Regions from separate parts of the Dactylosporangium sp. NPDC049525 genome, predicted to be linked through region 2. Evidence: riboswitches for the same ligand, from Rfam matches in the RefSeq annotation. Region 2 holds a riboswitch; each other region holds the start of a gene.

Region 1 (7,567 bases), on a different contig from region 2:
CAAGCAGGCCGCCCGCCTCGACGACGGCAGCTACCTGCTGCTGCCGGTCGACGTGCCGACCGGCGCGTTCCCGTGGCTGGGCGTGCAGGCGGACAGCGGCGCGACCCGCGACCTCGGCGCCATCGACGCGGCGCTGGAGACGTGCACCTGGAGCCACACGTATCTGGCCTGCGCGGCCGGGGCGCCGGGCCGGTTCGCCTTCTACCGCGTCAGGACACCCTGGTATTCCGGGCGGGTCTGACGCGCCCGGCGGCGGGCCAGGCGGAACACCGCCACCGCGCCGATCGCGACCCAGATGATGTTGAGCACGGCCGAGGGCCAGGCGCCGTTGACGGCGGAGTTGAGCGCGAGAGCGGCCCCGCCGGCCATGTTCAGGCCCTGGAACACGAGCCCGTCGCCGGTGATCCGTTTCGCGGAGACCAGCGCGTACGCGGCGAGCAGCACGCCCGCGCCCGCCCAGCCGAGCAGCGCGATCATGCCAGCACCGCGAACGCGCGGACGGTGAACGTGCCCATGCCCGCGACGCGTGGCGGCACCGCGGAGAAGCGGAACCCGTCGAGGGGCAGCCGGTCGAGGTCGGCGAGGTGCTCCACCACGTAGATGCCGGCGTCGAGCAGGCCGGTGTGCGCGGGGCGGGTCAGGTCCGCGACGTCGTCGATGTTGACGGAGTCGATCCCGACCAGTGCCGGGCGGCGCTGCACCAGCCACTCGACGGCGTCGCGGGTCAGGAACGGCGCGTCCGCTCCGCCGTAGGCGGGGGTGCCGAAGTGCCTGGACCAGCCCGTACACACGAGGACGGCGGCATCGGCGAGCTCGGTGCCCTCACCCAGGGCCTTGGCGAGCAGCGCCGCGCCGACCCCGCGCTCGCCGGTCGCGTCGACCAGCAGCCCGGGCAGGTCCGCGACGCGGTCGAGGGGCACGTCGGTGAGGTCGCCGCGGCCCTCGAACCGGTGCGCGGGCGTGTCGAGGTAGGTGCCGGTGTTGGCGACCAGGTCGATGCGGCCGATGTGGAAGTCGGTGTCCGGTGCGTACCGGCCGCGGGAGTCGTCCCGGGACAGATAGTCGGTGATGACGGGTCCCGGGATCCCTGGGTACGTGACCAGGCCCGCGTGGATCGGGTGGTTCAGTTCGACGAAGCGGCTCACGCCTCGATCCTGGCAGACAGCACAGCTAACGTGTGAACGAGAATTCCTACAGTTGCACTGAAGCAGGGCTGCACAGTGAATCTCGATCCCCGTCGTCTCGCGGTGCTTGCCGCGATCGCCCGCCGCGGTACCCTCGCCGGCGCCGCCGCCGCGCTGCACGTGACGCCGTCGGCGGTGTCGCAGCAGCTCGCGCAGCTGGAGCACACCGTCGGCCGGCCGCTCGTGGACCGCTCCGGGCGGCGGGCCGTGCTCACCGCCGCCGGCCGGATCCTGGCCGTCCGCGCCGAGGCGATCGAACGGGAGCTCGCCGAGGCGGAGCGGGAGCTGACCACGATGTCCGGCCGGGCCGCGGGCCTGGTGCGCGTCGGCGCGTTCCCGACCGTGATCCGGTTCCTGCTCATCCCGGCGATGGAGCGCCTGGCCCGCGACCACCCGGACGTGACCTGCTCGATCACCGAGCTCGACGGCCCGCCCGCGCTGCGCGAGCTGCGCCTCGGCGGCCTGGACGTGACGATCACCGAGCGGGACGCGAGCCTCGGGCTGGAGTCGCGGCGGCAGGTGCACGTGGTGCCGCTCGCCGAGGATCCGTACCGGGTGGTCGTACCGTCTGACTGGCCGCCGGTGCACTCGTACGGTGATCTCGCGGACCGGCCGTGGATCTGCGGGCCGCCGTCCTCGACGACCGGGCAGGTGCTGGAGCGGCTCGGCCGGGAGCGTGGCTTCACCCCGCGGCGGGTGCACCTGTGCGTGGACTATCCCGCCGTCCTGGCCCTGGTCGCGGCCGGGCACGGCGCCACGATCGCGCCGGACCTGGCGCTGCGGGGCGTGTCGGCGTTCTCGGTGCGGGTCACGGACCTGCCGGTCGCCGGGGCGCGCCGGCTGGACGCCCTCGTCACCGCCGGCAGGGCGGCCCTGCCGGCGGTGGAGGCGCTGCTCGGTGTGCTCCGGGCCGCTCAGTAGATCGACATGTGGACGTGGTTGGTGTGGTCGCTGCTCGGGTCGCCCTGACCGCTGTAGTACGCGTGCCAGCCGCCCGCCGGGGTCCAGATCTGCTTGAACCAGATCACGTACATGACCCCGAGCGCCGTCGCGTTCTTGATCAGCCAGGCGGCCAGCTGCGTGCCGTACTCCTTCGACGCGCCGGTCGCCACCCCGCCGAAGCCCTTCGCGTCGGCGGCGAAGTCGCAGGCCCGGCCCTTCGGGTGCTCATACGGCTCACCCGGTGGCCGCCAGCACGACACGAAGTGCGTGAAGCCGGCCTTCTGTACCTGCTGCAGCGCGTGCAACGTCCGCGGGGTGAGGCACCCCTTCGTGGTCGGGTCGTCGGTGCTGCACGACTCGGTGGGCCAGGATCCGTCGGCCCTGCGCGGCGCGGGCTCCGCCGTCTTGCTCGGTGTGCCGCCACTCCAGGTGGTGGAGCCGTCGACGGCGTTCTTGGACTCGGCAAGGGCCTTTTCCAGCTCGGCCTTCTGCTTCGTCATCACCGCCATGCTCGCCTGCTGCTTGGCGACCTCGGCGTCGATCGTCGCCTTCGTCCTGCCCAGCTCGTCGCGCAGGACCCCGACCTGCCGCAGCTGGTCGGCGTTGCCGCGGGCGATGACCTCCAGGGTGCTCACCCGGTCGGCGAACACCCCCGGCGTGCCGCTGCTGAGCAGCGTCGCCGCGCTGCGCAGCCCGCCGCCGTTCTGATACGCGGCGACCGAGATCGACTGGGTCTCCTCGCGCAGCTTCGCGTACTTCGGCTCGAGCGCGGCCTGCTGCGCGTCGAGGTCCTTCTGCCGTTGCAGGGAGGCGGCGAGGGCGTTCTGTGCGTCGATGTACGCGCGGTTGGTCTCGTCGAGTTTCTTGATCAGCGCTGGGTCGCCGCCCTCACTCGCGTTCGCGGGTGAGGCCGTGCCGAGCACCACGGTCGGGGTCAGGAGAATCGCGAGCGCCGTTACGGCGGCGACGATCCACGGAGGTCTGGACATACTGTTCCCTCCATCGGCCGCCTACCGGGTGAGCTGACGGATTCGGGACGGAACAGTCGCCCCTACCGCTCAAAAAGCGCGGATTCACCCCAGAAACGTGGTTCCCCGGCCCGTTCGAGCACGGTTCGGCGACGGCCGCGCCGGCACGGTCAGTGCCTACGAGCGGGCCGCCGCCGACCCTAACCACCTGCGATTTCATCCCTGCCTGGACCCACCGTGACGTCCCGGCGGCATTCTGCTTCCGGGCGCCGATGTCATGCGTTTGGGGTGGTAGGCTAGCCTCCTAGGAAGGTTTGGGGACATGAACAGGGTCATTGCGGGGTATGCGTAGATCGTCAAGGTAAGCAACGGAAGGGGTCTCGGACATGTCGAGAAGTGCTACGAGCACACCGGCCACCGTCGAGGACTGCCTGCGCGTCGGTGCCGGCTTCTCCTTGGGGGACAGGGCCTGGATCGCCGAGCAGTTCGCCACGCTCGACACCCGCCTGGCCGCGTTCCCCGTCGACGCCACCGAGCTTGAGGTGTCGGTGAAGGACCGGGCGGCCAGGGGACAGAAGGTGACCCTTGAGTGCTGGATCGCCGGCCAGCAGAAGATCGTGACGACCTCGGCGGAGGAGGATCTGCACGCGGCGCTCAACGACGTGCGCGACGACCTGCGTCGGCGCCTGAACGACGCGAAGACCCGGCAGGAGCCGCGCAACAACCGCCACCTGCGCGACAGCACCATCACGGACGTCATCTCCCCGGAGCTGACCCCGTCGCTCGACGAATCCGAGCCCGCCGCCGCGGCGCCCTCCGGCGACGAGGGATCGCCCCGGGGCGCCTGACCCAGGCTCCACCGCACCGGCCCGCGAGGTCCGGCCGCCGATCGCCGGCGGCTGGGCCTCGCTCGTTGCGGGCCGCGATCGAGCTGACCTCGGAGGGATCGCCGATTTCGGGACCTTGGTCAGTTCGGGACCTTGGTCAGCAGGTTGCGCAGGTAGTGCGTCCGGCGCGTTGCGGTGCCGCGCCGGGCAGTGCCGATCGTCGCGATGAGAGAGGTCGCGGTGGGCGTCGGACATGACGAGGCGGACGCCGGACAGGCCGCGGGCGGTCAGCGAGCGTAGGAACGCCGGCCAGGCGCCGTCCCCGCCGGGCCGAGGACCTCCCGCCGCCTGTCCGCGTTCACGCCGGTGGCGCCGCCATCTCCGACAACTTCGAAAGTGGCGATCTCGACCGTGCCCGCCCGGGTGTCCCAGTCACGGTGCCGATAACCGTTGCGCTGGTTCGTGCGCTCGCCCTCGTCAGCCCTGCCACGCAACCCGGTGGATCCCTGTTCCATGGCGACCAGTCATCCACCGGGTTGTGAGGGCTGTGCGACGAGCAGTCGGCGTTTTGACCCCGTCACCAAACGGGTCAGGAGCAGTCGCGGTACAGGTCCCGGGTGGTGACGTGGTGCTCGAGGGTGGCCTTGACGACGAGTCGTTCGAGGCCGGCGAGGAAGCCCAGCGGGCCGCGTTCGCCGAGGAAGCCGTGCTCGGCGCACAGCATCAGCTCCGCCGTGTCGCTGAGGTCGGTCAGGAAGAGGAAGAAGTTGGCGTGCTTCGGCAGGCGGTCGATGGCCGGGGCGCGCAGCTTCGTGGCCGGCAGGGCGGCGTGGATCGCCTCGGCGAGTTCGTCGTCCGGGAGCGGGGGCGGCGGGGTCTGCTCCTGCACCGAGTACCGGGTGTCGTTGAAGAAGCAGTAGCCGTCGGGGGTGATCGCCCGCTGGGCGGCGATCTCGGCGAAGATGGCGTCGAGCTTGCGGGGGTCGTACTCGCAGTGGGCGTAGGCCAGCAGCGCCGCGTCGGACGCGCGGTGCAGCAGCCCGCCGATCGTCTCGCCGGGCTCCTGCGGGAAGTCGGGCTCCTGCGGGAAGTCGAGGCGGAACAGGGCGTTCTCGTTGAAGGCGCCGACCAGGGCGCGGCTCGCCGGCCGGAAGCGGGTCGACACGATCATGCGCAGCAGCGCCTCGCGCTCGCCCGTGTACGCGGCGAGTTGCAGTGTGATCGCGGCCAGCAGCACGGTCGACGGGGGGACGCCGAACCGGGCGGCGAGGCCGTTGGTGGCCAGGGCGAGGGCGGGGGACTGGATCAGGCCCCAGTCGAGGTTGGGCGGCCGGCCGTCGCGGTTGCTTTCGATCATGCTGGTCGGCACGCCGGCGAGGTGCTTCGACCAGTAGCTGAGCGCCTTCGCCTCGCGGCGCAGGCCGACGGGGGACGTCTCGTATTCGACGCGCTGCAGCGGCTGCTGGCCCGGTTCGACGGCGACCGGCGGGTCCTGCAGCAGGTTGAGCAGGTCGCCGCGGACGATCGCGAAGCTCCAGCCGTCGACGGCCATGTGGCTGGCGGCGAGCAGGACCATGACCGGTGCGTCGTCGCGGGTGAGGACCGCGACCCGCAGCGGCAGGTCGGCGCCGATGTCGAACCACGGGCGGCGCAGCGCCTCGCCGAGTTCGGCGGTGGCCTCCTCCGTGCCGCGGTCGCCGATGTCGTGGACGTGCAGGGGGATGTCGCCCTCGCCGATGACGCGTTGCCGTGGGCCGTCGGGGGTGTCGACGTACACGGTGTGCAGCGAGTCGTGCCGCTCGACGAGCCGGCGGACGGCGGTGGTGACGTCGTGCAGGTCGCGGCCGGCCGGGACGGAGCATTGCACGAGCAGGTTGAGGGTCGTGTCGTCCGGCGGCAGCCAGCGGAACACGTCCCATATCGCGAGTTGTGCCCAGATGAGCGGGCCTTCCGCGGCGCGGTCGGTGCGGAAGTGCACGGTGGTTGGGTGTAAGGGCATCGAGTCACCTTCTGCCGGAACTGGGTCAGGGTGAGCGCCTAAAAGCTACGACCGCTGTTGTGCTTTTTCAATCAGCCGTACGAATATTGCGGAACTCCGCTGGGTCTGCAAACAATGGCAGCATTCGATAGGTTGGTTGCATGTGGCGAATCACGGTGGACCACACGTGCATCGGGTCGGGTAGTTGTACGGGGATCGCCCCGGACCGCTTCGAGCTCGACGAGGTCAAGGGCAAGGCGTTTCCGGTGAGTCGGGACGTCGCCCCGGACGACGAGGCCGTCCTCGACGCGCTGGCCTCCTGCCCGATGGAGGCGATCAGCGTCATCGACCTGGAGACCGGCGAGCCCGTCGAGATCTGAGCGCGCCCCGCGGCTACGGCGCCGGGTGGAAGGCCGCGAGGATGGCGTCGGCGGCCTGGCCCGGGGTCATGGTGCCGGCGCGGACCTGGCGTTCCAGGTCGGGGGCGAGGGCGCGGACCGCGGGGTCGGCGTGCAGGCGGTCCAGCAGGGTGCCGCGGGCGGTCTCCCAGATCCACGCGACCCGTTGCGCCTCGCGGCGGCGGTCGAAGTCGCCGGAGGCGGCCAGGTGGGCGTGGTGCGCTTCGAGCCGGGACCACAGCTCGGGCAGGCCGGCGCCGCTGAGGCCGCTGCATGTCACGACCGGCACCTGCCAGTCGCGGCCGGCGCCGGTGCTGCCCTGCAGGAGGCGCAGGGCGCCGGCGAGTTCGCGGGCGGCCTTGCGGGCGTCGGCCTCGCCGGGGCCGTCGGCCTTGTTGACGGCGATGACGTCGGCGAGCTCGAGGACGCCTTTCTTGATGCCCTGCAGCTGGTCGCCGGTGCGGGCGAGGGCGAGCAGCAGGAACGTGTCGACCATGTGGGCGACGGCGGTCTCGGACTGGCCGACGCCGACGGTTTCGACGAGGACGACGTCGTAGCCGGCCGCCTCGACGACCGTCATCGCCTCGCGGGTGGCCCGGGCGACGCCGCCGAGGGTGCCGGACGTCGGCGATGGCCGTACAAAGGCGGCGTCGTCGACCGAGAGCCGGGCCATGCGCGTCTTGTCGCCGAGGATGCTGCCGCCGGTGCGGGTCGATGACGGGTCCACGGCGAGGACCGCGACCTTGTGTCCGGCGCCCGTCAGGGTGACGCCGAGCGCGTCGATGAACGTGGACTTGCCGACCCCCGGTACGCCGGTGACGCCGACGCGGCGGGCCTTGCCGGCGTGCGGGGTCAGCGCGACCAGCAGCTCCTGCGCGCGGGCCCGGTGGTCGGGGCGGGTCGACTCCACGAGGGTGATCGCCCGCCCGATCGCGGCCCGGCGGCCGGCCAGGACGCCTTCGTAAAGATCATCCATGCCGGGAGCGGAGCTGCGCCAACAGGTCCAGGGCAGCGTCGGCGATCACCGTGCCGGGCGGGAAGATCGCGGCGGCGCCGGCGGCGCGCAGCTCGTCGAAGTCCTGCTGCGGGATGACGCCGCCGACGATGACGAGGATGTCGTCGCGGCCGAGCGCGGCGAGCTCGTCGCGCAGCGCCGGGACGAGGGTGAGGTGCCCGGCGGCGAGGGAGTTGACGCCGACGATGTGCACGTCGGCCTCGACCGCCTGCCGGGCCACCTCGCCCGGGGTCTGGAACAGCGGGCCCACGTCGA
Region 2 (7,567 bases):
CGGCAAGCGCAACGATGGCTGTCGAGTCGATGCCGCTGGACAGGAACGCGCCGACCGGGACGTCCGCCCGTAGATGGCAGCGCACGCTCTCCCGCAGCGCGTCGCGCAGTTCCTCCACAATGGACGCTTCGGAGACGGCCGGTTCCGGACGGAACCTGGGCCTGCCGCGTCGCCGGACCACCGGCGGGTAGCCGAGCGCGCGGGTGAGCAGCCCGCCGCTGGGCAGCCGGGCGATGTTCCGGTGCAGGGTGTACGGCTCGGGCACGTACTGCATCGTCAGGTAGAGCGACAGCGCGGTCTGGTCGAGTTCCCCGTCGGCGATCCCCAGCAGCGGCGGCTTCTCGCTCGACAGCCACAGTCCCTCCTGGGTCGGCATGTAGTACAGCGGTTTGATCCCGAACGGGTCCCGTGCCGCGTGGACCGTCTCGGTGGCCTCGTCCCAGAGGGCGAACGCGAACATGCCGCGGAACCGGTCGAGGGCCTCCTCGCCCCAGTAGTGGTAGGCGGCGGCGACCACTTCGCTGTCGCCGTCCGTGGCGAACTCCGCGCCGTGCACGCGAATCAGTTCCTCGCGCAGCGACTCGAAGTTGTAGATCTCGCCGTTGAAGACCAGCGTCCATCGGCCCGCGTCCGGCCCGGTCGGCGGGTACCGCAACGGCTGCCGGCTGCCGTGCACGTCGATGATGGCGAGCCGCTTGAAACCGGCCGCCACGCATTGTCCGACCCTCTCCAGGGCCATGTCGTCGGGGCCGCGGTGATCGAGCAACTCGAGTTGCCGTTCCACCTGGCCAAGGGCCTCTGGGGAGATGGCGAAGTCCCCCACGTACATCAGGAAGCCGCACATGGCGTCGTTTCCCTTCGGTCGCCTCGCGTGGCAGCGGTGTCGGGCCGCAGACCGCTCTGTCGACGGTCGCCGGTGAGCCGTTGTCCGGGTGAGCCTTCGCCGGTGCCGGCGAAGCCCCCCGCTCGAACGGCCACAGTGCGCCGTGCGATCCAGCCGAACAGAGCCCGCCGGGTTCGGCGCCCGATTGCCCGGCCGTCATCCGATCCCTCCTCACCAGGGGGATCACCGGCCGGCGGGAGGGTGATCCCCGCCAGGGGGTGACGATCCGGGCGGCCGGGTGCCCCCTGCCGTTTGGCCGGAAACCCCCCGGGTAGCGGCGCGCCCGTCGCATCGGTCCACCCGGATCGGCGGCCTGCGAACCACCCGCTGTCTCATTGGGAGAAGTCAATGCGTCTCGTCCGTGCCCGACGCCGGCCCGAGCACGACGCCGGCACCCGCCTTGCAGCAGACGAGGCGCCGAGGCGCTCGACGTTCGCGCGCGGGCTCAGGGGGCTCGGCCGGCTCATCCTGTGCGGTGTCATCTCGGGACTGGTGGTGGCCGCCGGTGTGCTCCCGCTCGCACTCATGGGCGGCTCCGCGGTGAACGCCGGCGGCGACGTGTGGAAGAACCTCCCGTCGGACCTGGCGTTGCCGCCGCCGCCGCAGACCACCTACGTCTACGCCAAGGACGGCAAGACGCTCATCACCACGTTCTACGACGAGAACCGTAAGGACGTACCGCTGGAGCAGATCGCACCGGTGATGCAGCAGGCCGTCGTCGCGGCCGAGGACACCCGCTTCTACCAGCACCGCGGCGTCGACGGCAAAAGCGTCCTGCGCGCGCTGGTCTCCAACGGCCGGGGCGGCGCCCAGCAGGGCGCTTCGACGCTGACGATGCAGTACGTCCGCAACGTGCTGAAGAACAACCCGAGCCTGTCGCCGCAGCAGCGGATCGACGCGGCCGCCGACACGCCCGCGCGCAAGATACGCGAGATGCGCTACGCGACGGAGCTCGAACAGCACCTGAGCAAGCAGGACATCCTGCAGGGCTACCTGAACATCGCCTACTTCGGTGCCGGCGCCTACGGCATCTACGCCGCCAGCCAGACGTACTTCGGCAAGACGGCCCTGGACCTGACGCTGCCCGAGGCGGCACTGCTCGCCGGGCTGCTGCAGTCACCGGATGCCGACAACCCGATCAGCGGCGACCGCGACTCGGCCCTGCGGCGGCGCGCCTACACCCTCGACGCGATGACGAAGATGGGGGTGATCAGCGCCGGGGACGCCACCGCGGCACAGGCCCAGGAGCTGAAGCTCAATCAGCGTGAGCTACCCAACAACTGCGTGTCCGTCCCACCGGGGCACAACGACTGGGGCTTCTTCTGCGACTACTTCCGGCAGTGGTGGGGCAGCCAGCCGGAGTTCGGCGCCACCCGCGCCGACCGCGACGAGGCGCTGCGCACCGGCGGCTACACGGTGGTTACCTCGCTCGACCCGGCGATCCAGGCCATCGCGCTCAACCAGTCGCTGAGCGTCTACGGCTACGGCAGCGCGCGGTCGATGCCGCTGGCCGTCGTCACCCCCGGCAGCGGCCGGGTCCTCGCGCTGGCCGTCAACCGCCACTACAGCCTGGATCCCAACCCGCCCCAGCATCCGCGGTACCCGAACACCGTCAACCAGCTCGTCGCCGGCGGTGGCGGTGTCGCCGGGTACCAGGCGGGTTCGACGTTCAAGATGTTCACCATGCTCGCCGCCCTCGACGCGGGCATGCCGTTGAGCACCAGGTTCAACGCACCGAGCCGGCTGGCTTCCGTGTGGCCGGCGAGCGGCCCGGGCAGCTGCGGGGGCAGGTGGTGCCCGGCGAACGAGTCCCCGAGCTGGATGAACGGGGACCGGACGATGTGGAACGGCTTCGGCCGTTCGGTCAACACCTACTTCGTCTGGCTCGAACAGCAGGTCGGTGCGCGCCGCGTGGTCGAGATGGCGCAGCGGCTCGGCATCACGTTCCGCTCGGGCGCGGACGCGGCGATGGCGGCCAAGGCGGATCAGTGGGGGTCGTTCACCCTCGGCGTCGCCTCGACCACACCGCTGGATCTCGCCAACGCCTATGCGGCGGTCGCCGCCGGCGGCCTGTACTGCCAGCCGCTGCCGGTGCTGTCGATCACCGACGCCAACGGCAAACCGGTCGACGCCGGTAACCCGAAGTGCCGGCAGGTGGTCAGCGCCGACGTGGCGGCCGCCGCGACCGACGCGGCACGGTGCCCGGTCAGCCGGGCATCGGCGTACGGCAAGTGCGACGGCGGCACGGCGGAGAACGTGTCCGGCATCCTGGGCGGCCGCCCGGTCGCGGGCAAGACCGGCAGCTCCGAGTACAACTCGACCGAGACGTTCGCCGGCTTCACCCCGCAGATCGCGGCGGCCGGCATCGCGGTGAACGTGGACAACCCGAACGACCAGGTGGGCAGCGGCATCGCCGGCTCGGTCAACAGCGCCGTCGCGCAGACCATGGCGGGCGCGCTGCGCGGCCAGCCGGTCCAGGCGTTCCAGCCACCCAGCCGGGTGCGGGCACTGGGCCGCTGACGAGCCGCCCGGCGCGCCGCCCCACGAGCCGCTGGTGGCCGCGTCAGGCGGAGTATCCGCGCAGCGCGGTCCAGTGCGCGAGCTTGGCCGTCGTCAGCGTGTAGTACCCGACGCCCAGGGCGTCGGCGGGATCGGCGATCTTCACCGTCTTGCCGCCGTTGCTGTAGCCCACCACCGTGAGGTAGTGGCCGCCCGGATACGAGTGCGCGCCCCCTTTGTCGTCCACAGTGGAACCGGCGATGTTGGCGACCACGGCGTAGCCGTTGGCGATCGCGTTGACGACGTCCGCCTGCATCCGGTCGATCTCCGCCTGGGTGGCCGACTGACCGGTGATGTAGCGCGACTTGTAGAAGGAGGTCTTCGTGTACGCGTTGAGCGTCCGGGTGGTGTCGTCGGCGGAGTTGGTGCCGTTGACGGTCGTGCGTAGGCTCTGGGCGACCTCGGACTGGGACGGATACATCGATCGCGCGGTCAGGGCGATACGCGTCGCCGCCGGACCGCAGAAGTAGTAGTTCTCCTGCCAGGCGAACCGGTACGCGAGCTCCTTCGCCGCCGGGGGGGCCGGTGCGGTCGTGCCGGGCGTGCTGGGCGCGGCAGGCGTGGCGGGCGCGGACGGCTTTGCGCTGGCGCCGGCCTTCGGCGGGTTGGTCGCCGGATCGGGTGCCGCCTGCGTCCGCTGCCGATCGCGCGCGGCCTGACCGGCGCCGGGCTGCGACGAATCCGCGGAGGTCAGCGACTGCGCGTCGGCGACCGGTGCGGGGGTCGAGGCGTGCACGGCCACGCCGACGGCCACCGTCACCGCGAGGACCGCCGCGGCCGCCGCGATCGGCAGCACGCGGGAGCGCGGCGAGGTGGGGTTCTGGTGCCTGGGTTTGTACAGGTAACTCACGGGTACCTCGACAGACATGCTGGATGACGGCTGCTGTTGCCGGTGCCGGACGTGATCCGGGCAGCGGGCGTCCACACCGGCCTGCGGCAGGTGTGGTGAGAGCCGGCGGCGGGCCGGCGGGCGTCGGGGACGGCTACCGGGCCGGGCCGCGGGTCGAGGTGCTGCGACAGGGGTGATGCCGGGTCAGAGGCCGCACGGAGTGCTCCTTCCGGTGCCGCCTACCGGGTTAGCTGACGGGTTCGGGCGGGAAGATCGCCCTACCTCGAGGCTCAGGCCCCGCGGATTCACCCCGGTGGTGCTTGGGTCCCCGGCTCGCGTGGATGCGACTCAGCGGATCCGCCGCGGTGTCACCCGAACTGGATGACGGTGGGCCGGACGGATGCGAGGACCCTATAGGGGGCGGCGCAGCGGCCTCGAATCCGGCACGCTGTTCGGCTACCGGGCGTGACGACGTCGTGGCGAATGGACCGGGTGCACACCGCGGACCACGCGGGCTGCCCGCCGGTCAGGTGCGTCATCCCCCGGTGCGTCTCGCCGACCGCACCCCGGCGGCGTGCGGCCCGCCAACTGTCCCGTCGGCTGATTCGAACGCCTGGCAGGGACCCGGATCCGGGTCGCCCTAGGCTCGCCGGATGCTTCCGGTCGCCGACGATGACCAGCAGCCCAACGGGGGGCACGGGCGCGGCCCCCGCCACCTTCGGCGCTCCCGCCGGGGCCGGCACGCGGCCCGCTTCCGGCTGCGCGCAGCCGTTCCGCTCGAGATCGGCCGGTACGCCGTGGTCACCGTCGCGGTCGCGGCGGTCGGCCTGTCCTCGACGCTGTCGTCGTCGGCCGGACCCGGACCCGGCGCCACGCCGGCGAATGGTGTGGCGCTCGCCGGCGACGCCGGACGTTCGGCGGCCGACGGGCCCGCCTCACGCAGCCGCAACCGGAAACCCGCCGACGGCGCTGGCACCGTGACCCCACCGGCGGGGAAGGGCACCCCACCGGCGGCGAATGCCACCCCGACACCGACGAAGGCCGCCCCGGCGCCTGCCGCCACGCAACCGGCGTCGCCGACCGTGCCCGCGCCCGTCGGCGGGCTGACCCAGGCGGAGATGAACAACGCCGTCGCGATCATCGACGTCGCCCGGCAGCTGAACCTGCCGCGCCGCGCGGCCGTCGTGGGGATCGCCACCGCCTTGCAGGAGAGTCACCTGCGAAACCTCGCGAACCCGAACCTGCCGCAGTCACTGCGGCGACCCAACGAAGGCGTGGGCTACGACTACGACTCGGTCGGCCTCTTCCAGCAGCGGCCGAGCTGGGGCACGGTCGACCAGCTGATGGACCCGCGCGAGTCCGCGCGCAGGTTCTACGCGGCACTGGCCAAGATCCAGGGCTGGGAGCAGCAGGCCGTCACCGTCGCGGCGCAGCTGGTGCAGCGGTCGGCCTTCCCGGACGCCTACGCGAAATGGGAGGGGCTCGCACAGCAGATCGTGGACGCCGTCATGTAGGAAGTCCGCCGCGGCGGGTCCGAGTCCTTCGCATTGTCACTCGATTGCCGCCCCGGTCTCGCCCGGACGCGAACGACGATGCCCGCATGTCCATGTACAGGCAGAGAACATGAGGGGGCCCGGTCGGACCGCGGTCGCGCTGGTCGCGCTCGCGGTGGGAGCGCAGCTGGGCCTGTCGGGGTGTCACAGTCCGAAGAAGCACACGGCGGCGAAATGGACCGCTCCACCGGTCCCGGCGGTCGGGCTGGCCGTCACTCCGGCTGCGGGCGAGTCGGGCGTGGCGGTCAGCGCCGAGATCGGCACGAAGGTGAACGACGGGAAGATCACCGAGGTCGCCCTGACCGACGCGGCGGGCCAACGGGTCGCCGGCGAGTTCCGGGAGGACGGCTCCTCGTGGGTGCCCGCGACCGCGCTGCGCTACGGCACGTCCTACACGGCGAAGGTCACCGCCGTCGGCGCCGACAACAAACCCGTGACCCGGGAGACGGCCTTCACCACGGCGGCGAAGCCCAGCGGCCCGGCCATCACGTCCGATCTGATGCTGACCAACGGCGGGACGTACGGCGTCGGCATGCCGATCGTCGTGCAGTTCGGCTCCGACGTGCCGCAGGAGTCGCGCGCCGCCGTGCAGCAGCGTCTCTTCGTGAAGAGCGATCCGCCGCAGGCCGGTGCGTGGCACTGGTTCGGCGGCCGGCAGGTGATGTACCGGCCGGAGCAGTACTGGCAGCCGGGCACGAAGATCACCGCGCGGAAGGCGCTCAACGGGGTGCGGATCGGCAACGGCCACGCCGACGAGGACTTCGCGGCGACGGTCACGATCGGCCGGAAGCTGACCATCGACATCGACAACGCCACGAAACAGCTGAACGTCTACCAGAACGACGCGCTCGTGCGGACCATGCCGGTGAGCCTCGGCAAGCCGTCGACGCCCACGTCGAGCGGCACCACCGTGGTCATGTCGCGGGAGGCATCGACGGTGTTCCGCACTCCGGAGTACACCGTCGCGGTGCAGTACGCCATGCGACTGACGTGGGGCGGCCAGTACATCCACGCCGCGCCGTGGTCGGTGGGCGACCAGGGTAAGCGCAACGTCTCCCACGGTTGCACCAACGTCTCGACCGCGAACGCGAAGTGGCTGTACGAGCAGACACTCGTCGGTGACCCGGTCACCACGCACAACACCGGGGTGCCGTTGGACCCCGGCGACGGCTGGACCGCGTGGGACATGTCCTGGGCCGACTACAAGACCTGACGCCGTCCACGACGAGCGCCGCACGGGCGTTCGATCCAGCGAGTCCGATCCAGAAGTTCGATCCAGAAGTTCGATCCAGAAGTTCGATCCAGAAGTTCGATCCAGAAGTTCGATCCAGAAGTTCGACCAGGGAGGAAAATCCATGGAAGTCATCCGTGCCCCGAGCCGAGGCCGGCAGGCCCCGCAACAGTGCTATTCCGGCGTCGTGTGGATCGACCGGGACGTCACCGGTCTGGAGCCGTCCCATCTCCAGACGTTCCATGCGCAGTTCAGCCCTGGCGCGCGGACGGCCTGGCACCGCTGCGCGTACGGACGGATCCTGACCGTCCTGCACGGCGTGGGCCGGGTGCAGCGCCGGGGCGGCCCGATCCACGAGGTGCGCGCCGGGGACACCGTCGTCGTCGCGGCCGGTGAGTGGCACTGGCACGGCGCCGCGCCGAACACGTTCCTGGCGGTGGTGTCGGCCCACGAGACCGGACCGGACGGCACAGGCACCGACACAGGCACCGAATGGGGCGAGCACGTGACCG
Region 3 (7,567 bases), on a different contig from region 2:
TGACTGTTGTGTAGGAGGCATACCCGGGGGGCACCCGTTTTAGCAGGGTGAAACGGGGAAGGCGAAGGATGGACGGGGAGGGGCCCGAAGGTGGAGAACGTGAAAGTGGAGATGCGACCCGATACAGGTGCCGAAGAGCGTGACCTGGTTGGTGTCTACCTGCATGAGATCTCCCGCACGCCGCTGCTCGACGCCGCTTCTGAGGTCGAGCTTTCCAAGGCGGTCGAGGCTGGTCTCTATGCGGAGCACCTGCTGGACGTGGCCGAGCTGCCCGACGGCGTGAGCGCCGCCGAGCTGCAGCGCCTCGTCGACGAGGGCGAGCGGGCCAAGGACCGGTTCATCCGGGCCAACCTGCGACTGGTGGTGTCGATCGCGCGGCGTTACGTGCGGTCCGGCATGCCGATGCTCGACCTCATCCAGGAGGGCAACACCGGCCTGGTCCGCGCCGTGGAGAAGTTCGACTACGTGCGCGGCTACAAATTCTCGACATATGCGACATGGTGGATCCGCCAGGCGATCAGCCGGGCGATAGCGCAGCAGGAGCGCACCGTCCGGCTGCCCGTCCACCTCGTCGAAGACGTCAACCGGATGCGCAACGTCGCGCGTCAGCTCACCCGTGAGCTCGGCAACGACCCCGAGCCCGAGCAGCTCGCCGTCGCCCTCGGCGTTCCCGTCGAGCGCGTCCACGAGCTCAAGCGCTGGTCCCAGGACACCGTCTCGCTCGACACCCCTGTCGGCGACGACGGCGACACCAGCCTCGGCGACCTGGTCTCCGACTCCGACGCGCCGTCGCCGGAGGACGTGGTCCTGGCCGCCCTGGAGCGCCAGCGCATCGAGGGCCTGCTCAACCACCTCGACGACCGGTCCGCGGGCATCATGCGCGCCCGCTACGGTCTGGAGGACGGTCGCGAGCACTCGCTGACCGAGGTCGCGAGCCGGTTCTCCCTGTCCCGCGAGCGCATCCGCCAGTTGGAGATCCAGGCCCTCGGCCGGCTCCGCGAGCTGGCCCGCGCCGAAGGCCTGCAGGCCGCCTGACCGATACCAACCCGCAGCCCCTGACCCTTCCCGGTCGGGGGCTGCTCCGTGTCAACAAGCCGGGTCGGCAAGCCGGGTCAGCAAGGCGGCGGGTCGGCGATGCGGGTCAGTAGGGGTTGCCGCAGACCTTCCAGGCGCCGGCCTCCTTGCGCAGCGGGACGGCGTGGGCCTCTTTCGGGCCGGTGGAGTAGGTCACATCGGCGGTGATCCTGGCGGTCTCGAGCCCGTTGTCGTTGCCGTACCAGCCGCCCCAGTGCAGATCGTGCGAGACCGGTCTGCGCCCGTTGACCGCGGCCTCGAACGATGACTGTTCGTAACGGGCCCGGGTGTCGTCGCACAGCCGCTCGTAGGCCGCCGCCAGGTCACCCGACTCGAGGTCGGACAGGAACGCCGAGGTCGCCTCGCGCGCGGCCTTCGTGCGGTCGTCGAAGAAGAGGTACGCGCCCGCGCCGCCGCCGCAGCAGCACAGCACGACCACGACGGCGAGGACGATCAGCACGATCTTCACCGAGCTGCGGCGGCTGCGCGATTGGGTCACGGGCGGATCTTAAGATCGTTGCGCCACGACGAACAGTCTCGGAAACGGCAGGATCGTGCCGAACGGCTCGCGCGGGTAGACCTCGCGCAGCCGGGCGGCGACGCGGGCGCGGAAGTCGTCGAGCTCCGCGCCGGACAAAGCGTCGAGGTAGGGGCGCAGGCCGGTGCCGCTGAACCACTCCAGGACCGGGTCGTCGCCGGGCAGGACGTGGAAGTACGTGGTCTCCCAGGCGTCCACGGTCAGGCCGAGGCCGGCGAGGGTCCGCACATACCAGGCGGGCTCCCGCACGGGCGTCGCGCCGCGCGGGCCGAGGACCTCGGGATCGAGGACGTCCGAGTCGAGGATCGGGCCGCCGGTCGGGACCTGGAAGGCGAGGGTGCCGCCGTCGTCGAGGGCCGCGGCGAGCACCGGCAACAACGCCGCGTGATCGGGGACCCACTGCAGGGAGGCGTTGGCGACGATGACGTCGACGGAGCCGCGCTGCGGCCGCCACCCGGCGATGTCACCGAGCTGGAAGGACACCTGCGGCGTGGCGAGCGGCGCTGCGGCGGCGAGCATGGCGGGGGAGGAGTCGATGCCGAGCACGGCCGCGTCCGGGTAGCGGGTCGCGAGGGTCGCGGTCAGCGTGCCGGGCCCGCAGCCGAGATCGACGACCGCGACCGGGGCGGTGGTCGGGATGCGCGCGACCAGCTCGTGGAAGGGGCGGGCCCGTTCGTCGGCGAAGCGGGCGTACTGCTCGGGATCCCAGGAGGCCATGCCCCATCTTGCGGGCATGGCCTCCTGGCACGTGACGAGGGGTTCCCTAGTGCGGGCGCCCGTATCCGGTCGTGTTGGAACGGTCGACCGAGGCGACCTCGACGTTACGGCCCGTGGTCGGCGCGTGGATCATCTTGCCGTTGCCGATGTAGATGCCGACGTGGCTGGGCGACGATCCTCCGAAGAAGGCCAGGTCTCCCGGCGAGAGCGCGGACCGCGAGACGTGCGTGACCCTGCCCGAGCGCCACTGGTCGTTGGCGTTGTGCGGCAGCGTGATGCCGGCCGCCTTCCAGGCACCCATGGTCAGGCCCGAGCAGTCCCAGCTGCCCGGTCCGGCGGCGCCCCACTTGTAGGGCTCGCCGAGCTGGGCGCAGGCGAACGCGACCGCCGAGTTGGCCGGGCTCGTGCATTCGGCGCCGAGGGACACCTTCACACCGGTCGATCCGGTGCTGCCGGCCGCGGTGGCGCGGCGCTTGAGGGCGTCGAGCTTCTTGACGTCGCCCTCGATCTTCTTCTTCTTGGTCTCCAGCTCGGCCTTCTGTGCGTTCTCCGCGGCGAGCGTGTCGTCGATCTTCTTCTTCTCGTCGTCCAGCTTCGACTTGGCCGCCGAATACTCGGCGATCGCGTGCTGCTGGTGCTTGCTGATCTGCTGCAGCGTGGTGAGCTGGTCGATCAGCGTGTCCGACGACTGCGCGTTGAGCATGACGTTGAGGCTCACCATGTTGCCGGAGCCCTTGAACGCGGCGATGGCGATGACGTCGACGTCGGAGTTGGCCGCGGTCATGCTGTCCACGAGGGGTTGGATCTTGGCCTGGATGGTGGCGGCCTCCGCCTGGGTGGCGGCGAGCGTTTCATTGATCTTGTTGTAGGCCTCGACCGTGACTTCGAGCTCGTCGCCCGCCTTCTCGAGCTGGGCTTGGATCTCGGCAGCTGTGGGATCGGCCTTGGCGACACTCGCAGGCGCCACAACGGCCAGCGCGACGGCCCCGATGACCAGGGAGCGCAGCAGGGACCGTTTGGCGCGGTGTCCAGCGGACAAGGGATGACCCTTCATTCACCGACCGCCTACCGGGTTAGCTGACGGGTTCGGGCGGGAAGAGAGCGCCCTACCGCGATCGCGGATTCACCCCAAGGAACCTGGGTCCCCGGCTCGAACAGCGCCAGATGGGCGCTCGACTCGGCGGCGCTTGCGCGGCGCCGCCCGGGCTGGGCGACGGACTGCCGAGCAGGCCAGGGCCTAACTTAACGTGATCACCAACGAAGCGAAACCCACGCGCGTTGTTCTATATCTATTACCCCAAAAGTCCGAATCACGGCGAGTTGTCGGTCCACATCGGACGGTGATGCCGCATCGAAGATGGTGTTGACGGACACACAATTGGGGCTTGATTCTGCTCTGATACCCGGTTAAATACACGTAACTTTATTCACCGACGATGCACATAGTTCGCCCACTCCGAACACCCCCGGAGGAGCGTCACCCCATGTTGCGTGTCCAGAACCTAGAGGTCGTCTACGACGACGTGATGTTGGTGCTTCGCGGCGTGAGCCTGCAGGTGCCACCGGGACGGATCGTCGCGCTGCTCGGCGCGAACGGTGCCGGCAAGACCACGCTCCTGCGGGCCCTGTCAGGCCTGCTCGGTGTCCACGACGGCGCCATCACCAAGGGCTCCGTCACGCTCGACGAGCGCCCCATCCACCGGCTGCGGCCGGCCGCCGTGGTCCGCCGCGGCGTGTCGCAGGTGATGGAGGGGCGAAGAACGTTCGCCGAGCTGACCGTCGAGGAGAACCTGCGCCTGGGCGCCCACACCCGCCCGAAAGGACGGGCGGAGGCCCTCGAGCGCATGTACGGCCTGTTCCCCGTGCTCGCCCAGCGCCGCGGCAGCATCGCCGGCTACCTCTCCGGCGGCGAGCAGCAGATGCTGGCGATGGGGCGGGCCCTCATGTCCGACCCGGCCTACCTGCTGCTCGACGAGCCCAGCCTCGGCCTCGCGCCGCGGCTGGTCGAACAGGTCCGCGACCTGATCGTGCAGATCAACCGGGCCGGCACCGGCGTGCTGCTGGTCGAGCAGAACGCGACCATGGCGCTGTCCATCGCCGAGCACGGATACGTGCTGGAGACGGGCAAGGTCGTGCTCGACAAACCCGCCGCCGAACTGCTCGCCGACGACGACATCCGCGAGTTCTACCTCGGCCGCGCCGAGCGGTCCTTCCGCGACGTCAAGCACTACAAGCGTCGCAAACGCTGGCTGTCATAGAGCCGCAACAACCCCTTCGGGAGTCGCCGTGCTGCGTTTCGAAGACGTCCGGCTCAGCTTCGCCGGCGTCAAAGCCATCGACGGTGTCTCGTTCACCGTCGCCAAGGACGAACTGTTCGCCGTCATCGGGCCCAACGGGGCCGGGAAGACGTCGATCTTCAATGTGATCTCCGGTGTGTACCGGCCGCAGCAAGGCAAGGTGACCCTCGACGGCACCGATCTCACCGGGCTGCGCCCGGACAAGGTCGCCAAGCTCGGGGTGGCCCGCACCTTCCAGAACGTCGAGCTGTTCCAGCACCTGACCGTGCTGGAGAACCTCATGCTCGGCCGGCACCACCACATCCGCTACGGCACCCTGGCCGCCATCGCGTGGGTCGGCCGGGCCCGGCGCGAGGAGATCGCCAACCGGGCCGTGGTCGAGGACATCGTGGACTTCCTCGAACTGGCCCAATGGCGCCGCCTGCCGGTGGGGCTGCTGCCGTACGGCGTGCAGAAGCGCGTCGAACTCGGCCGCGCCCTGGCCATGGAGCCGAAGCTGCTGCTGCTGGACGAGCCGGTCGCCGGAATGAACCTGGAGGAGACCGAGGACATGGCCCGCTTCATCCTCGACGTCCGCGAGGAGCTCGGCATCCCGATGATCCTCGTCGAGCACGACATGGGCCTCGTCATGGATCTCGCCGACCGGGTCATGGTCGTCGACTTCGGCGTGCCGGTCGCCACCGGCACGCCCGCCGAGGTGCAGCACAACCCCGACGTCCTGCGCGCCTACCTGGGGGAGGTGGAGGCGGCATGACGATTGCCGACCTGGTCAAGCAGCACGCCGAACGCACACCTGACGCCGTCGCGATGCGGGAGAAGCACCGCGGCATCTGGCGCGAGATCACCTGGCGCGACTACTGGCGCACCGCGGAGACGGTCGCCCGGGCCCTGCGCTCGCTCGGGATCCTGCCCGGCGACCGGGTCGCGATCCAGTCGGAGAACCGCTCGGAGTGGCTCTTCGTCGACGTGGCGACCGTCGCGGTGCGGGCGGCGACCGTCGGGCTGTACCCGACGAACCCGCCCGACGAGGTCCGGCACATGCTGGCCGACTCCGGCGCCAGGATTCTCTTCGCCGAGGACCAGGAGCAGGTGGACAAGGCCCTCGCGGTCCTGGACGACTGCCCCGACCTGGAGTGGATCGTCTACCTGGAGCCCAGGGGCATCCGCGGCCGCTACCAGCACCCGAAGCTCATCGCGTGGAGCGACCTGCTGGCCTCGCACGAAGGTGCGGAACCGGTCGAGCTGCAGTCCAGCGACGACGACATCGCCACGCTGATCTACACGTCCGGCACGACCGGGCGGCCCAAGGGCGCGATGCTCACCGTGGCCAACGTGGACTTCGCGATCCGGGTGCTGATCGAGGGCGGCGGCTTCTCCGACCCGCCGCCGGGGCCGCGCGACCTGACCCTGTCCTACCTGCCGCTGTGCCACGTCGCGGAGCGGGTCTTCACCACCTGGTTCAACGCCGCCGCCGGGGTCACCGTCCACTTCGGTGAGTCGATCGCGACCGTGCAGGCCGACCTGCGCGAGGTGCAGCCGACGATCCTGTTCGGGGTGCCCCGCATCTGGGAGAAGATGATGGCCGGCGTCACGATCCGGCTCGCCGGGGCGTCGCTGGTCAAACGCTCCAACGCGCGGCTGTGGCTGCGCGTCGCGGACCGCCTCGGCGCCACCCTGGAGGCCAACGGCGGCCGGCACACCGCCGGCAGCCGCCTGCTCTACGCGGTCGGCTGGCTGCTGTGCTACCGGGCGCTCAAGGAGCGCATCGGGATGCGCCGGGTCCGCTACGCCGCCAGCGGCGCCGCCCCGATCGCCCCGGACGTGCTGCGGTTCTTCATGGGCATCGGGGTGCCGATGTTCGAGGTCTACGGTATGACCGAGAACACCGCGATCAGCACCGCCAACCGCCCCGGCCGGGTCAAGCTCGGCACCGTCGGGGAGGCGCACAGCGGGGTGGAGCTGCGCATCGCCGCCGACGGGGAGATCCAGACCCGGCACGCCGGCACGTTCGCCGGTTACTTCCGCAACCAGGCGGCGACCGAGGCGGCCATGACGCCCGACGGCTGGCTGCGCACCGGCGACGTCGGGCTGATCGTCGACGGTACCCACCTGAAGATCACTGACCGTTCCAAGGACATCATCATCACCGCCGGTGGCAAGAACGTCGCGCCGAGCGAGATCGAGAACGCGTTGAAGGCCTCGCCGTTCGTCAAGGAGGCGATCGTCATCGGCGACCGGCGGGCGTTCCTGACCGCGCTCATTGGCATCGAGGTCGACACCGTCGGGGAGTGGGCGCAGCGCCGCGGCATCGCCTACACCACCTACCGCGACCTGTCCGGCAAGCCCGAGGTCCTGGCCCTGATCCAGGGCGTCGTCGACGCGGTCAACGCCGGGCACAACCCGGTCGAGCAGGTCAAGACGTTCCGGATGCTGCCCAAGGAGCTCGACCACACCGACGGTGAGCTCACCGCGACGCAGAAGGTCCGCCGCGGCGCCGTCGCCACGACCTTCTCCGCGCTCGTCGAAGACATGTACGGGAGCAGAGTGTGAAGGACTTCTTCGAGAGCGTCCTGCGCGGCATCGGCACCGGCAGCGTCTACGCGCTGCTCGGCCTCGGGTTCGTGATCATCTACAAGGCGACCCGGGTCATCTCCTTCGCCCAGCCGGCGTTCATGCTGGCCGGCGCGGTCCTGGTCACCTACCTCGTCGGTCCGCTCGGCTTCTTCCTCGGCCTGGCCGCGGCCGCGGTGCTCACCGGCGGCCTCGCCCTCGGCGTCGAACGGCTCGCGGTCCGCCCGATGATCGGCCGGCCGGTCTTCACCGTCGCGATCATCACGCTCGGCATCGACATCGCGGTCCGGGTCGTCGTCAACGCCGCCATCGGCCTCGACGTGCGGCAGGTCGGCGACCCGTGGGGCCTGCAGGTGTGGAAGCTGCCCGG
Region 4 (7,567 bases), on a different contig from region 2:
CGCCTTCCGGCATGCCGATATGGGGACAGTGGCACGACGTTCGACTGTGGCGAGCCAGTTCCCCGACGGCCATGAAGTCGATGGCACTTTGGGACGTTAGCCGGCGGTCGCATCGGGTAGCGCGGAACGCCGCGTTCGTACCGCGGCTTGAAATTTGGGCGATCGGCCGTGGGGAGTTCAAGTTGACCAAGACCAGTGTGGAGCCGGTGGTTGTACCGCGGCAGGCTCGTCGTCGAGGGCTGTGGCTGTCTGTGGCCGCGGTGGTCGTGGTGCTCGCCGCCAGCGGATTCGTCACGCTCAGGCTGGTCAGTCCGGTGCCGGCGCCACGGATCGTGCAGACCGTGCCGCGGGCATACGCAATCCCAGGCGTTCCGCCAGTGTTGCCGTGGCCGGAGGCCGGGCAGGCAGCGGTTGAGATTGACGGACTCGGCCGGCTGGGCTCCTCCGGTGGTTCCCGACCCGTGCCGATCGCTAGCGTCGCCAAGGTGATGACCGCGTACGTTGTCCTGCGGGATCATCCCCTGCGCCTGGACGAGAACGGCCCCACGCTGACCGTCTCGGCTGAGGAGGCCGCCGCTTATCCGTCTCAGCTCGCCTCCGGCCAGTCGCTGGTCCAGGTTGTGGCCGGCGAGGTGCTCACCGAACGGCAAGCCCTCCAGGCCCTGCTTTTGCCCTCGGCCAACAACATCGCCCACATCCTCGCCCGGTGGGATGCCGGCAGCAGCGATGCGTTCGTGGCCAAAATGAACCAGGCCGCAGCCGGCCTCGGGATGGCAGACACGCGCTATACCGACCCGTCCGGGCTCGCACCGTCCACCGTCAGCACCGCTGCCGACCAGGTCACCCTGGGCCGGGTGGCAATGCAGGTGCCGGTGTTGGCGCAGATTGTGGCGATGCCGCAGGCCACGCTGCCCGTCGTCGGGCCGGTCAGGAACGTCAACACACAGATTGGTAAGGACGGGATCGTCGGCATCAAGACCGGCTCCACCGATGAGGCCGGCGGCTGCCTGCTCTTCGCGGCCGAGATCTCCGCAGAAGGGCAGCGGCTCAGGATCATCGGCGCCGTACTCGCACCCGGCCCGAACATGGCAGACGCCTTCGAGGCCACCCGTCGCCTGATCCAAGCCAGCAGCGGCCTGCCGCACAAGTACCGGGTCGTGCGCGCCGGAGATATTGTGGCGACCGCCCGGGGACCGATGGGCAGAAGCACAACCCTTGCCGCAACCGGCGACGTGGACGTGCTCGGCTGGCCCGGCTTGGCCTACCAGATCGATACCGTGACCACCATGCCGCGCCGCCACATTGCAGCGGGGACCCATGTCGGCACGCTCAAGCTCACCGCCTCAGCCACGGCCGTAACCACCGCCCTGCAGACCACCCAGGCACTCGCTCCACCCAGCCGGTGGGAGAGGATCACGCACGGGTGACTGCCGGCGTCCTGCTGTGGCGTCACCCGAACACACCGCGCCGGTTCGCACCTGGCACGGGCGGCCGCACCGGGGAACGGTCGACGATGGAGACCGTTCCCCCGGTCATACACGAATCACATCGCCGGGCTGCCGAACGCCCGATAGCAGAAACGTGTAGTTGATTCCTTACGTTCCGCTTAGATTTCCGTCGGACGCTTCACGCGCATTTGCGTACCCGCTAGGGTCATGAAATCAACTGTGGCTAACCGTCACCGCCTAGGGTGACTCCACAGTGGATCCGCTGAGTCGTGTTCGCACGAGCCGGGGAACCAGGCACAACTGGGGTGAATCCACGGGGCCACGTGCCGCGAGGTAGAGCGAGCTTCCCGCCCGAACCCGTCAGCTAACCCGGTAGGCGGTGCCGGAAGGAGTACTGCGTGCAAACCCTCGCGTCGCATCACATCTGCCGCCTGACCTCGACCCGCGGCCCGGGCGCCCATTGGGCGTCGACGGTGATGAGACGGAGTCCGGTTCAGTAGCCGTTCCGGCGCCGACACCCGCACACCTACGACGCGACACCGACCCAGCTACCACTGTCCACTTTGGACAATTAGTGGGCAGTGCCGCTGACCACCCCTGCCGACACCAGCTTCGGCGGCAGGGGGCGATACCGGCCGCCCGGACGCAGAACGACCGCGCCGTCCGGCGCCGGCCCCAGCCGTCGCGTTCCAGCATGCAATGTCGAGGTTCCCGTGCAGCACCTGTTCACAGCACAGCACAACAAAACCAGTCCGCCCTCCGGAAGCTGCCGCCCTCGGCGGCCTCGGCGGTTTGCCGCCGGATGTGCAGCGTGACGTTCTTGGTCTGCTGCCGCACCGGATCCGCGCCGGCCGGAGGGAGGCCGAATGTCCACCGGCGAGACTGAGGTCCAGCAGGACAGCGCCGCGAAGGTTCGCGGCCCTCGTCATCTGCAACGTTCCCGCCGCGGCCGCCACGCGGCCCGCCCCCGGATCGGGCTGTACCTCGGCGCAGCCATCATCGCCGCCACGGGGATCGGTTGGCCTTTGCTGCCGACATCGTCGCCCACTACCCCGGGTATCGCAGTACATGCCGACATGGCGCTGGCGGACGCCGCGGACCGAGCGAGGGTCGCCGAGAACGACGCTTCCCGCAGCAAACAACGCGGCCAGGTACAGCCCAGCCGGCAACCGACCGCAACGGCCACGGCCCATCCGAAGCCGTCGCAGACGAAGCCGAGCGCACCTGCGTCGTCGTCACCAGCGTCCTCGCCGTCGCCGACCGTCCGCGGCCCCGTCGGCGGGCTGACCCAGGCCGAGATGAACAACGCCGTGGCCATCATCGAAGCCGGCCAGCAACTGAAACTGCCCCGACGCGCGTTCGTGGTGGCGATCGCCACCGCGTTACAGGAAAGCCATCTGAGAAACCTCGCGAATGCGAACCTGCCGGAGTCGTTGAAGCACCCGAACGAAGGCGTCGGGTACGACCACGATTCGGTCGGGCTCTTCCAGCAGCGACCCAACTGGGGGACCGTCGCCCAGCTGATGGATCCGCACGAATCCGCGCGCCGCTTCTACTCCGCGCTGGCGAAGATCCCCGGCTGGGAGCAACTGCAGATCACCGTAGCGGCGCAAACCGTCCAAGTGTCCGCCTATCCAGACGCCTACGCGAAGTGGCAGACCCTCGCTCAGCAGATTGTCGACGCCGTGGCGTAGCGCGCCCGGGGTTCCCTCCGGCACGCGGCCTTCGGACCGGGGTCAGCCGTCCTGTGGCGGGACGTCGCCCTCGTCGTGGTCCGCCTCGGCCTTCGTGTGGTGCACGGTGCCCGGACGGTGGTCCGGCGGGCCGTACACGGTGGCGATCCGCAGCGGGCCGTCGCCGTCGTTGACGAAGTTGTGCCTGGTGCCCTCCGGCACGACCACGACGTCGCCGGCGGTGAACGGCTGCTTGCGGCCGTCGAGGATCGACGTGCCCCGGCCGTCGACGGCGATCAGGACCTGGTCGATGCCCTCGTGGACCTCCTCGCCGATCTCCCCGCCGGCTGGGATCGTCATGATCACCAGCTGGGTGTGCCGGGTCGTGTGCAGCACGTGGCGGAAGTCCTCGTTCGACCGGACCTCCTCGAACAGGTCGCCCTGGTACGGCTCGTACTCGGCCATGATGCCCCCTTCTCGTTCCTGGACATCCCACCTGCCCGGCCCACACGGGAACGAAACGGGCCGGAACCGGGTGGCGTGTATGCGCCATATCCGTTTCGTGTACGGCAGGTGTTTAGTCTCATTGATCATTCCCAATTGATGAGGGAGGACCGATGTCCCGGTTCGTCTGCACGGTGAAGCACACCAGGTACGTCATCGGCGCCATGGCCGGCGTCTTCTTCGCGACCTGCAGCTCCTCCTGACCCGAAGCCGGCCCGGGGCGGCGTCGTGCCGCCCCGGGCCGGTGCCCGTCGACCGGTGGAGGCCGGATGTTCACGACCGCGGTCCGGCAGATGCGGGTGGCGTTCTCCACCGTGCTCGGCCGTCCCTTCTCCGTCCCGGTGGTGCAAGGACTGGTCCGGGACGCCCTGGCGACGCTGGAGGAGTTCGGCACACCCGGCGACGACGTCGGCCAACTGGTCGACGGACCCTACGCCGACCCCACGATGCGCCGCGAGCTGCAGACCAGGGCGCTGCAACGCACCGCGCGGCACCTCACCGTCGGCGCACCGTACTACCAGGACCGGTTCGCCGCCGCGGGTGTCGACCCGGCCAGGCTCACCCCCGAGACGCTGCTCCGGCTGCCGGTGATGACCCGGGCCGAGCTGGTGTCCAGGCAGCGGGACCTGCTGTGCGGCCGCCCCTACCTGTCGACCCGCAGCACCGGCAGCACCGGCACCCCGGTCGAGGTGTGGCTGTCCCGGCAGGAGATCACGCTCTGGCCGGCGCTCATCGCGCTGTCGCTCGTGCTGCGCGGGGAGCTCACCCCCGACGACCACGTCCAGCTCAGCATCAGCTCCCGGGCGACCGCGGCGATCCAGGAGGACGTCGAGCTGTGCGGCCTGGTCGGCGCCGGCTGCAGCGTCGTGGGGCTGGTGCCGCCGGACGAGGCCCTGGACCGGCTATGCGGATCCGCGACAGTGCTCAACACGTACCCGAGCTACCTCGGCGCGCTCGTCACCGCCGCCCGCAGGCGTGGCCTGGGCCCGGACGACTTCGCGTTGCACACCGTCAACGCCGGCGGCGAGGTGCTGTCGGCGGCGCTCGTCGCGGCGGCCGAGGCCACGTTCGGCGCGCGGATCAACGACGCGTACGGCGCCACCGAGGTCCTGCCGGTCGGTGGGCGGTTCTGCACGCACCGGCACCTGCATCCCGACCCGAACATGGGGTACGCCGAGACGATCGACCTCGCGACCGGCGCCCCGGCCGAACCGGGCCGGCTCGGCACCCTCGTGGTCACCCCGTACCACCCGTACCGCGAATGCATGCCGGTACTGCGCTACGACACCCGCGACCTGGTGCGCGCCCCCGCCGCCGACGAGCCGCCGTGCGAACTGGCGGCCACCCCCGGGATGTCGCACATCCTCGGCAAGGCCCGCGACCTGCTGGCCACCGCATCCGGGCCGGTCACCCCCCGCGACGTGGTGGAGGTGATGGACGCGCTCCCGGGAGCCCGCTGGCCGGTGCGGTTCGCCGCCGAGGAGGCGGGCGGGCGGGTGCGGGTCACCGTGCCGGACGACCACACGGGCGGCCTGTCGACCGGCGAGATCGCCGGACGTTTCGCCGGCCGCGGCATCGACGCGGAGGTCGTGGTGGTCCCGATGGGGCAGGACAACGCCCGGCGGCTGCGGCCGCTGCGCTGCGACCTGCTGGAGCAGACCTTCACCAGGCCCGTCCCGACCCTCGTGGGGGAGCCCGTATGAGCCGGACGGCGTTTCTGGTCCTGGTCACGTTCTGCTTCGCGCTGGCCGCGCCACTGGCCGCCGCCGCCTACTTCCGGTGGGTCCGGGCGGCCAGGCCGGCCGTCGGGGTCTTCGGAACCGGCGACGTGTTCGTGATGATGGGGTTCGTCGTGGTACTGCCGTTCGCGTACCTCGCGTTGCCCGGCTGGGGCCTGCCGACGGTGCTCGGGCTGGTCTTCGCCGGTGGGCTGTCGGTCGGGTACGAACGGGTCGTGACACACCGCTGGCTGCGGCGGGGCCTGATCCTCGGCCTGCTGGGCGCGGACCTCGCGGCGTGGGCGGCGTGGCGGGCCGGCGCGGCACCGCTCTGGTTCACCGCCGTGAACAGCGTGGTCGTGCTGCTGATCGCGGTCTCCGCGGCCAACCTCTCCGCGCAGGGCGGCCTGCGGCTGCGGCACGCGGCATGGTTCACGCTCGGCCTCGCCGTCTACGACCTGACCTTCGCGACCGCGATCCCCATCACCCAGAAGCTCGCGGCGGCGATCCAGGGCTACCCGTTCGCGCCGTCAGCCGGGCTGCGCGTCGGCGACCTCGGCGCGGTGATCGGGATGGGTGACCTGCTGGCGTACGCGCTGTTCGGCGTCACCGCGTACAAGGCGTACGGCCGGACCGGCCTGCGGGTGGCGCTCGTCGTCGTCGCCGCCTTCGGCGCGCTGGCGCCGGCGCTGTCCCTGCTGGTCATCGAGGCGGTCGCCGGGCACCGACCGTCGCTCATCCCGGCGCAGGTGTTCTTCGGACCGGGAGCGTTCCTCGGGTACCTGCTGCTGCGGCGCCTCGGCCCGGAACGCCGCATGGCGGAGATCCTCGGCAACCCCGTCAACCGGCCGGCTGACCGCCGGGCCCGCTGGCTCGGGCCACCGGCTCCGTCCGTTGCACCGGCTCCGTCCGTTGCACCGGGTCCGGCGGTTGCACCGGGTCCGGCGGTTGCACCGGGTCCGGCGGTTGCACCGGGTCCGGCGGTTGCACCGGGTCCGGCCGCTGGACCGGCTGCGTCCGTTGCGCCGGCGCGGCCCGCCGAGGTTCGCGGGCCGGTGCGCCTGTCCTGACCGGCGGCCAGTCGTCGTCCGGCGCGACCGGACCGGCCGGCCGCGGTGCCCGGTCCAGCACGACCGCCGCCCGGCGCCGGCACGCCTCGGCCCGCTGGTCCTGGCCGTAGTCGTGCCACACCGACGCCAACAGGCGCAGCACGTACGCCTCACCGACCCGCAGGCCGGCGTCGCGGCAGACGGCGAGCGCCGCGGTCAGGTCCGCGACGGCCGCGTCCAGCCGGTCCAGCCGCCGGTAGGCCTCGGCCCGCCACAGCAGCGCCTGCCACGCGCTGTCCTGGGCGCCGGTCTCCTGGCAACGTCGCAGCCCCAGGGTGAGCAGGCGGGCGCCCTGGGCGGGGCGGCCCAGTCGCACGTAGGCCTTGCCGAGCCCGGTCAGGGTGATGCCCTCGCCGACCAGGTCCCGTTCCGCGCGGCGGATCTGCAGGCTCTCCAGCAGGTATCCGAGCGCCCGCTCGTAGTCGCCGAGCTGGAGCAGGACCTCCCCGGCCTCATACCGGGTGATCCCGACCGCGGGCCGCCGCCCGGCCGAGCCGTACCGCGCCGCGCTCTCCTCGAAGCATCGCAGCGCCGCGGCCGGGTCACCCCGCCGGGCGTGGGTGAGGCCGAGGTGCGAGAGAGTGGCGGCGATCCCGCGCTCGTCCTGCGCGGCCCGCCGGGCGGCGAGGACCTCGTGCAGGTGGTCGAGGGCTGCGGCGTACTCGCCCCGTTCGCGGCACACGATGGCCAGCATGGTCCGCGCCGTGGACTCGGCCCGCCAGTCGCCGAGCGCCGCCGCGACCCGCCGGCTCAGCGTGCCGAGGGTGGCGATGTCGTCCCAGCGTCCGCGCATCGGCAGGTACTGGATGGTCGCCGTGGACAGTCCGAGCACGAACCGCGCGTGTTCGGGCTCGCCGTCGGCGACGTGCCGGGCCACCGCGATCAGGCAGGGCCACTCGCTGTCCAGCCAGTGCAGGGCTTCCGCAGGGGTGGTGACGGCCACCCTCGCCGGCGCGCCCACGAGCTGCGGGACCTCCTCCCGCCGCTGGTTGGGGCGCAGGACGTCGACGGCCTGCTGCACGGTGCCGAGGTAGAACGACAGGGCACGGGCCACCGCAGCCTGACGGTCCACTGTGGACTCCATGGCGTCGGCGAGCTCGGCGGCGAAGCACCGC

Evidence for each region. Region 2 has a riboswitch for cyclic di-AMP ahead of AB0K00_RS44005 (C39 family peptidase). Riboswitches for the same ligand answer to the same signal wherever they lie in the genome.
Region 1: linked by a shared signal. The riboswitch ahead of AB0K00_RS47110 (hypothetical protein) and the one ahead of AB0K00_RS44005 (C39 family peptidase) in region 2 are both predicted to bind cyclic di-AMP.
Region 3: linked by a shared signal. The riboswitch ahead of AB0K00_RS12220 (NlpC/P60 family protein) and the one ahead of AB0K00_RS44005 (C39 family peptidase) in region 2 are both predicted to bind cyclic di-AMP.
Region 4: linked by a shared signal. The riboswitch ahead of AB0K00_RS55650 (hypothetical protein) and the one ahead of AB0K00_RS44005 (C39 family peptidase) in region 2 are both predicted to bind cyclic di-AMP.

The regions. Positions count from the first base shown of each region.
Region 1 covers NZ_JBFAPO010000059.1:61,355-68,921, forward strand. Annotated here, with positions in the region: gene AB0K00_RS47090 (hypothetical protein) at 1-241, shown strand, start outside; gene AB0K00_RS47095 (hypothetical protein) at 202-477, opposite strand; gene AB0K00_RS47100 (cyclase family protein) at 474-1,145, opposite strand; gene AB0K00_RS47105 (LysR family transcriptional regulator) at 1,221-2,105, shown strand; gene AB0K00_RS47110 (hypothetical protein) at 2,099-3,115, opposite strand; cyclic di-AMP (ydaO/yuaA leader) riboswitch at 3,118-3,256, opposite strand; gene AB0K00_RS47115 (HPF/RaiA family ribosome-associated protein) at 3,481-3,942, shown strand; partial or broken gene AB0K00_RS47120 (transposase) at 4,162-4,418, opposite strand; gene AB0K00_RS47125 (condensation domain-containing protein) at 4,511-5,920, opposite strand; gene AB0K00_RS47130 (ferredoxin) at 6,061-6,279, shown strand; gene meaB (methylmalonyl Co-A mutase-associated GTPase MeaB) at 6,293-7,273, opposite strand; gene scpA (methylmalonyl-CoA mutase) at 7,266-7,567, opposite strand, start outside.
Region 2 covers NZ_JBFAPO010000051.1:16,077-23,643, forward strand. Annotated here, with positions in the region: gene asnB (asparagine synthase (glutamine-hydrolyzing)) at 1-844, opposite strand, end outside; gene AB0K00_RS44000 (transglycosylase domain-containing protein) at 1,232-3,403, shown strand; gene AB0K00_RS44005 (C39 family peptidase) at 3,447-4,292, opposite strand; cyclic di-AMP (ydaO/yuaA leader) riboswitch at 4,493-4,635, opposite strand; gene AB0K00_RS44010 (hypothetical protein) at 4,925-5,785, shown strand; gene AB0K00_RS44015 (Ig-like domain-containing protein) at 5,895-7,037, shown strand; gene AB0K00_RS44020 (cupin domain-containing protein) at 7,180-7,567, shown strand, end outside.
Region 3 covers NZ_JBFAPO010000006.1:65,967-73,533, reverse strand. Annotated here, with positions in the region: gene AB0K00_RS12235 (sigma-70 family RNA polymerase sigma factor) at 112-1,035, shown strand; gene AB0K00_RS12230 (hypothetical protein) at 1,142-1,573, opposite strand; gene AB0K00_RS12225 (methyltransferase domain-containing protein) at 1,583-2,329, opposite strand; gene AB0K00_RS12220 (NlpC/P60 family protein) at 2,376-3,368, opposite strand; cyclic di-AMP (ydaO/yuaA leader) riboswitch at 3,376-3,522, opposite strand; gene AB0K00_RS12215 (ABC transporter ATP-binding protein) at 3,814-4,587, shown strand; gene AB0K00_RS12210 (ABC transporter ATP-binding protein) at 4,616-5,380, shown strand; gene AB0K00_RS12205 (AMP-binding protein) at 5,377-7,176, shown strand; gene AB0K00_RS12200 (branched-chain amino acid ABC transporter permease) at 7,173-7,567, shown strand, end outside.
Region 4 covers NZ_JBFAPO010000102.1:17,961-25,527, reverse strand. Annotated here, with positions in the region: gene AB0K00_RS55655 (D-alanyl-D-alanine carboxypeptidase) at 183-1,427, shown strand; cyclic di-AMP (ydaO/yuaA leader) riboswitch at 1,699-1,842, shown strand; gene AB0K00_RS55650 (hypothetical protein) at 2,315-3,142, shown strand; gene AB0K00_RS55645 (cupin domain-containing protein) at 3,185-3,586, opposite strand; gene AB0K00_RS55640 (AMP-binding protein) at 3,895-5,328, shown strand; gene AB0K00_RS55635 (BTAD domain-containing putative transcriptional regulator) at 6,184-7,567, opposite strand, start outside.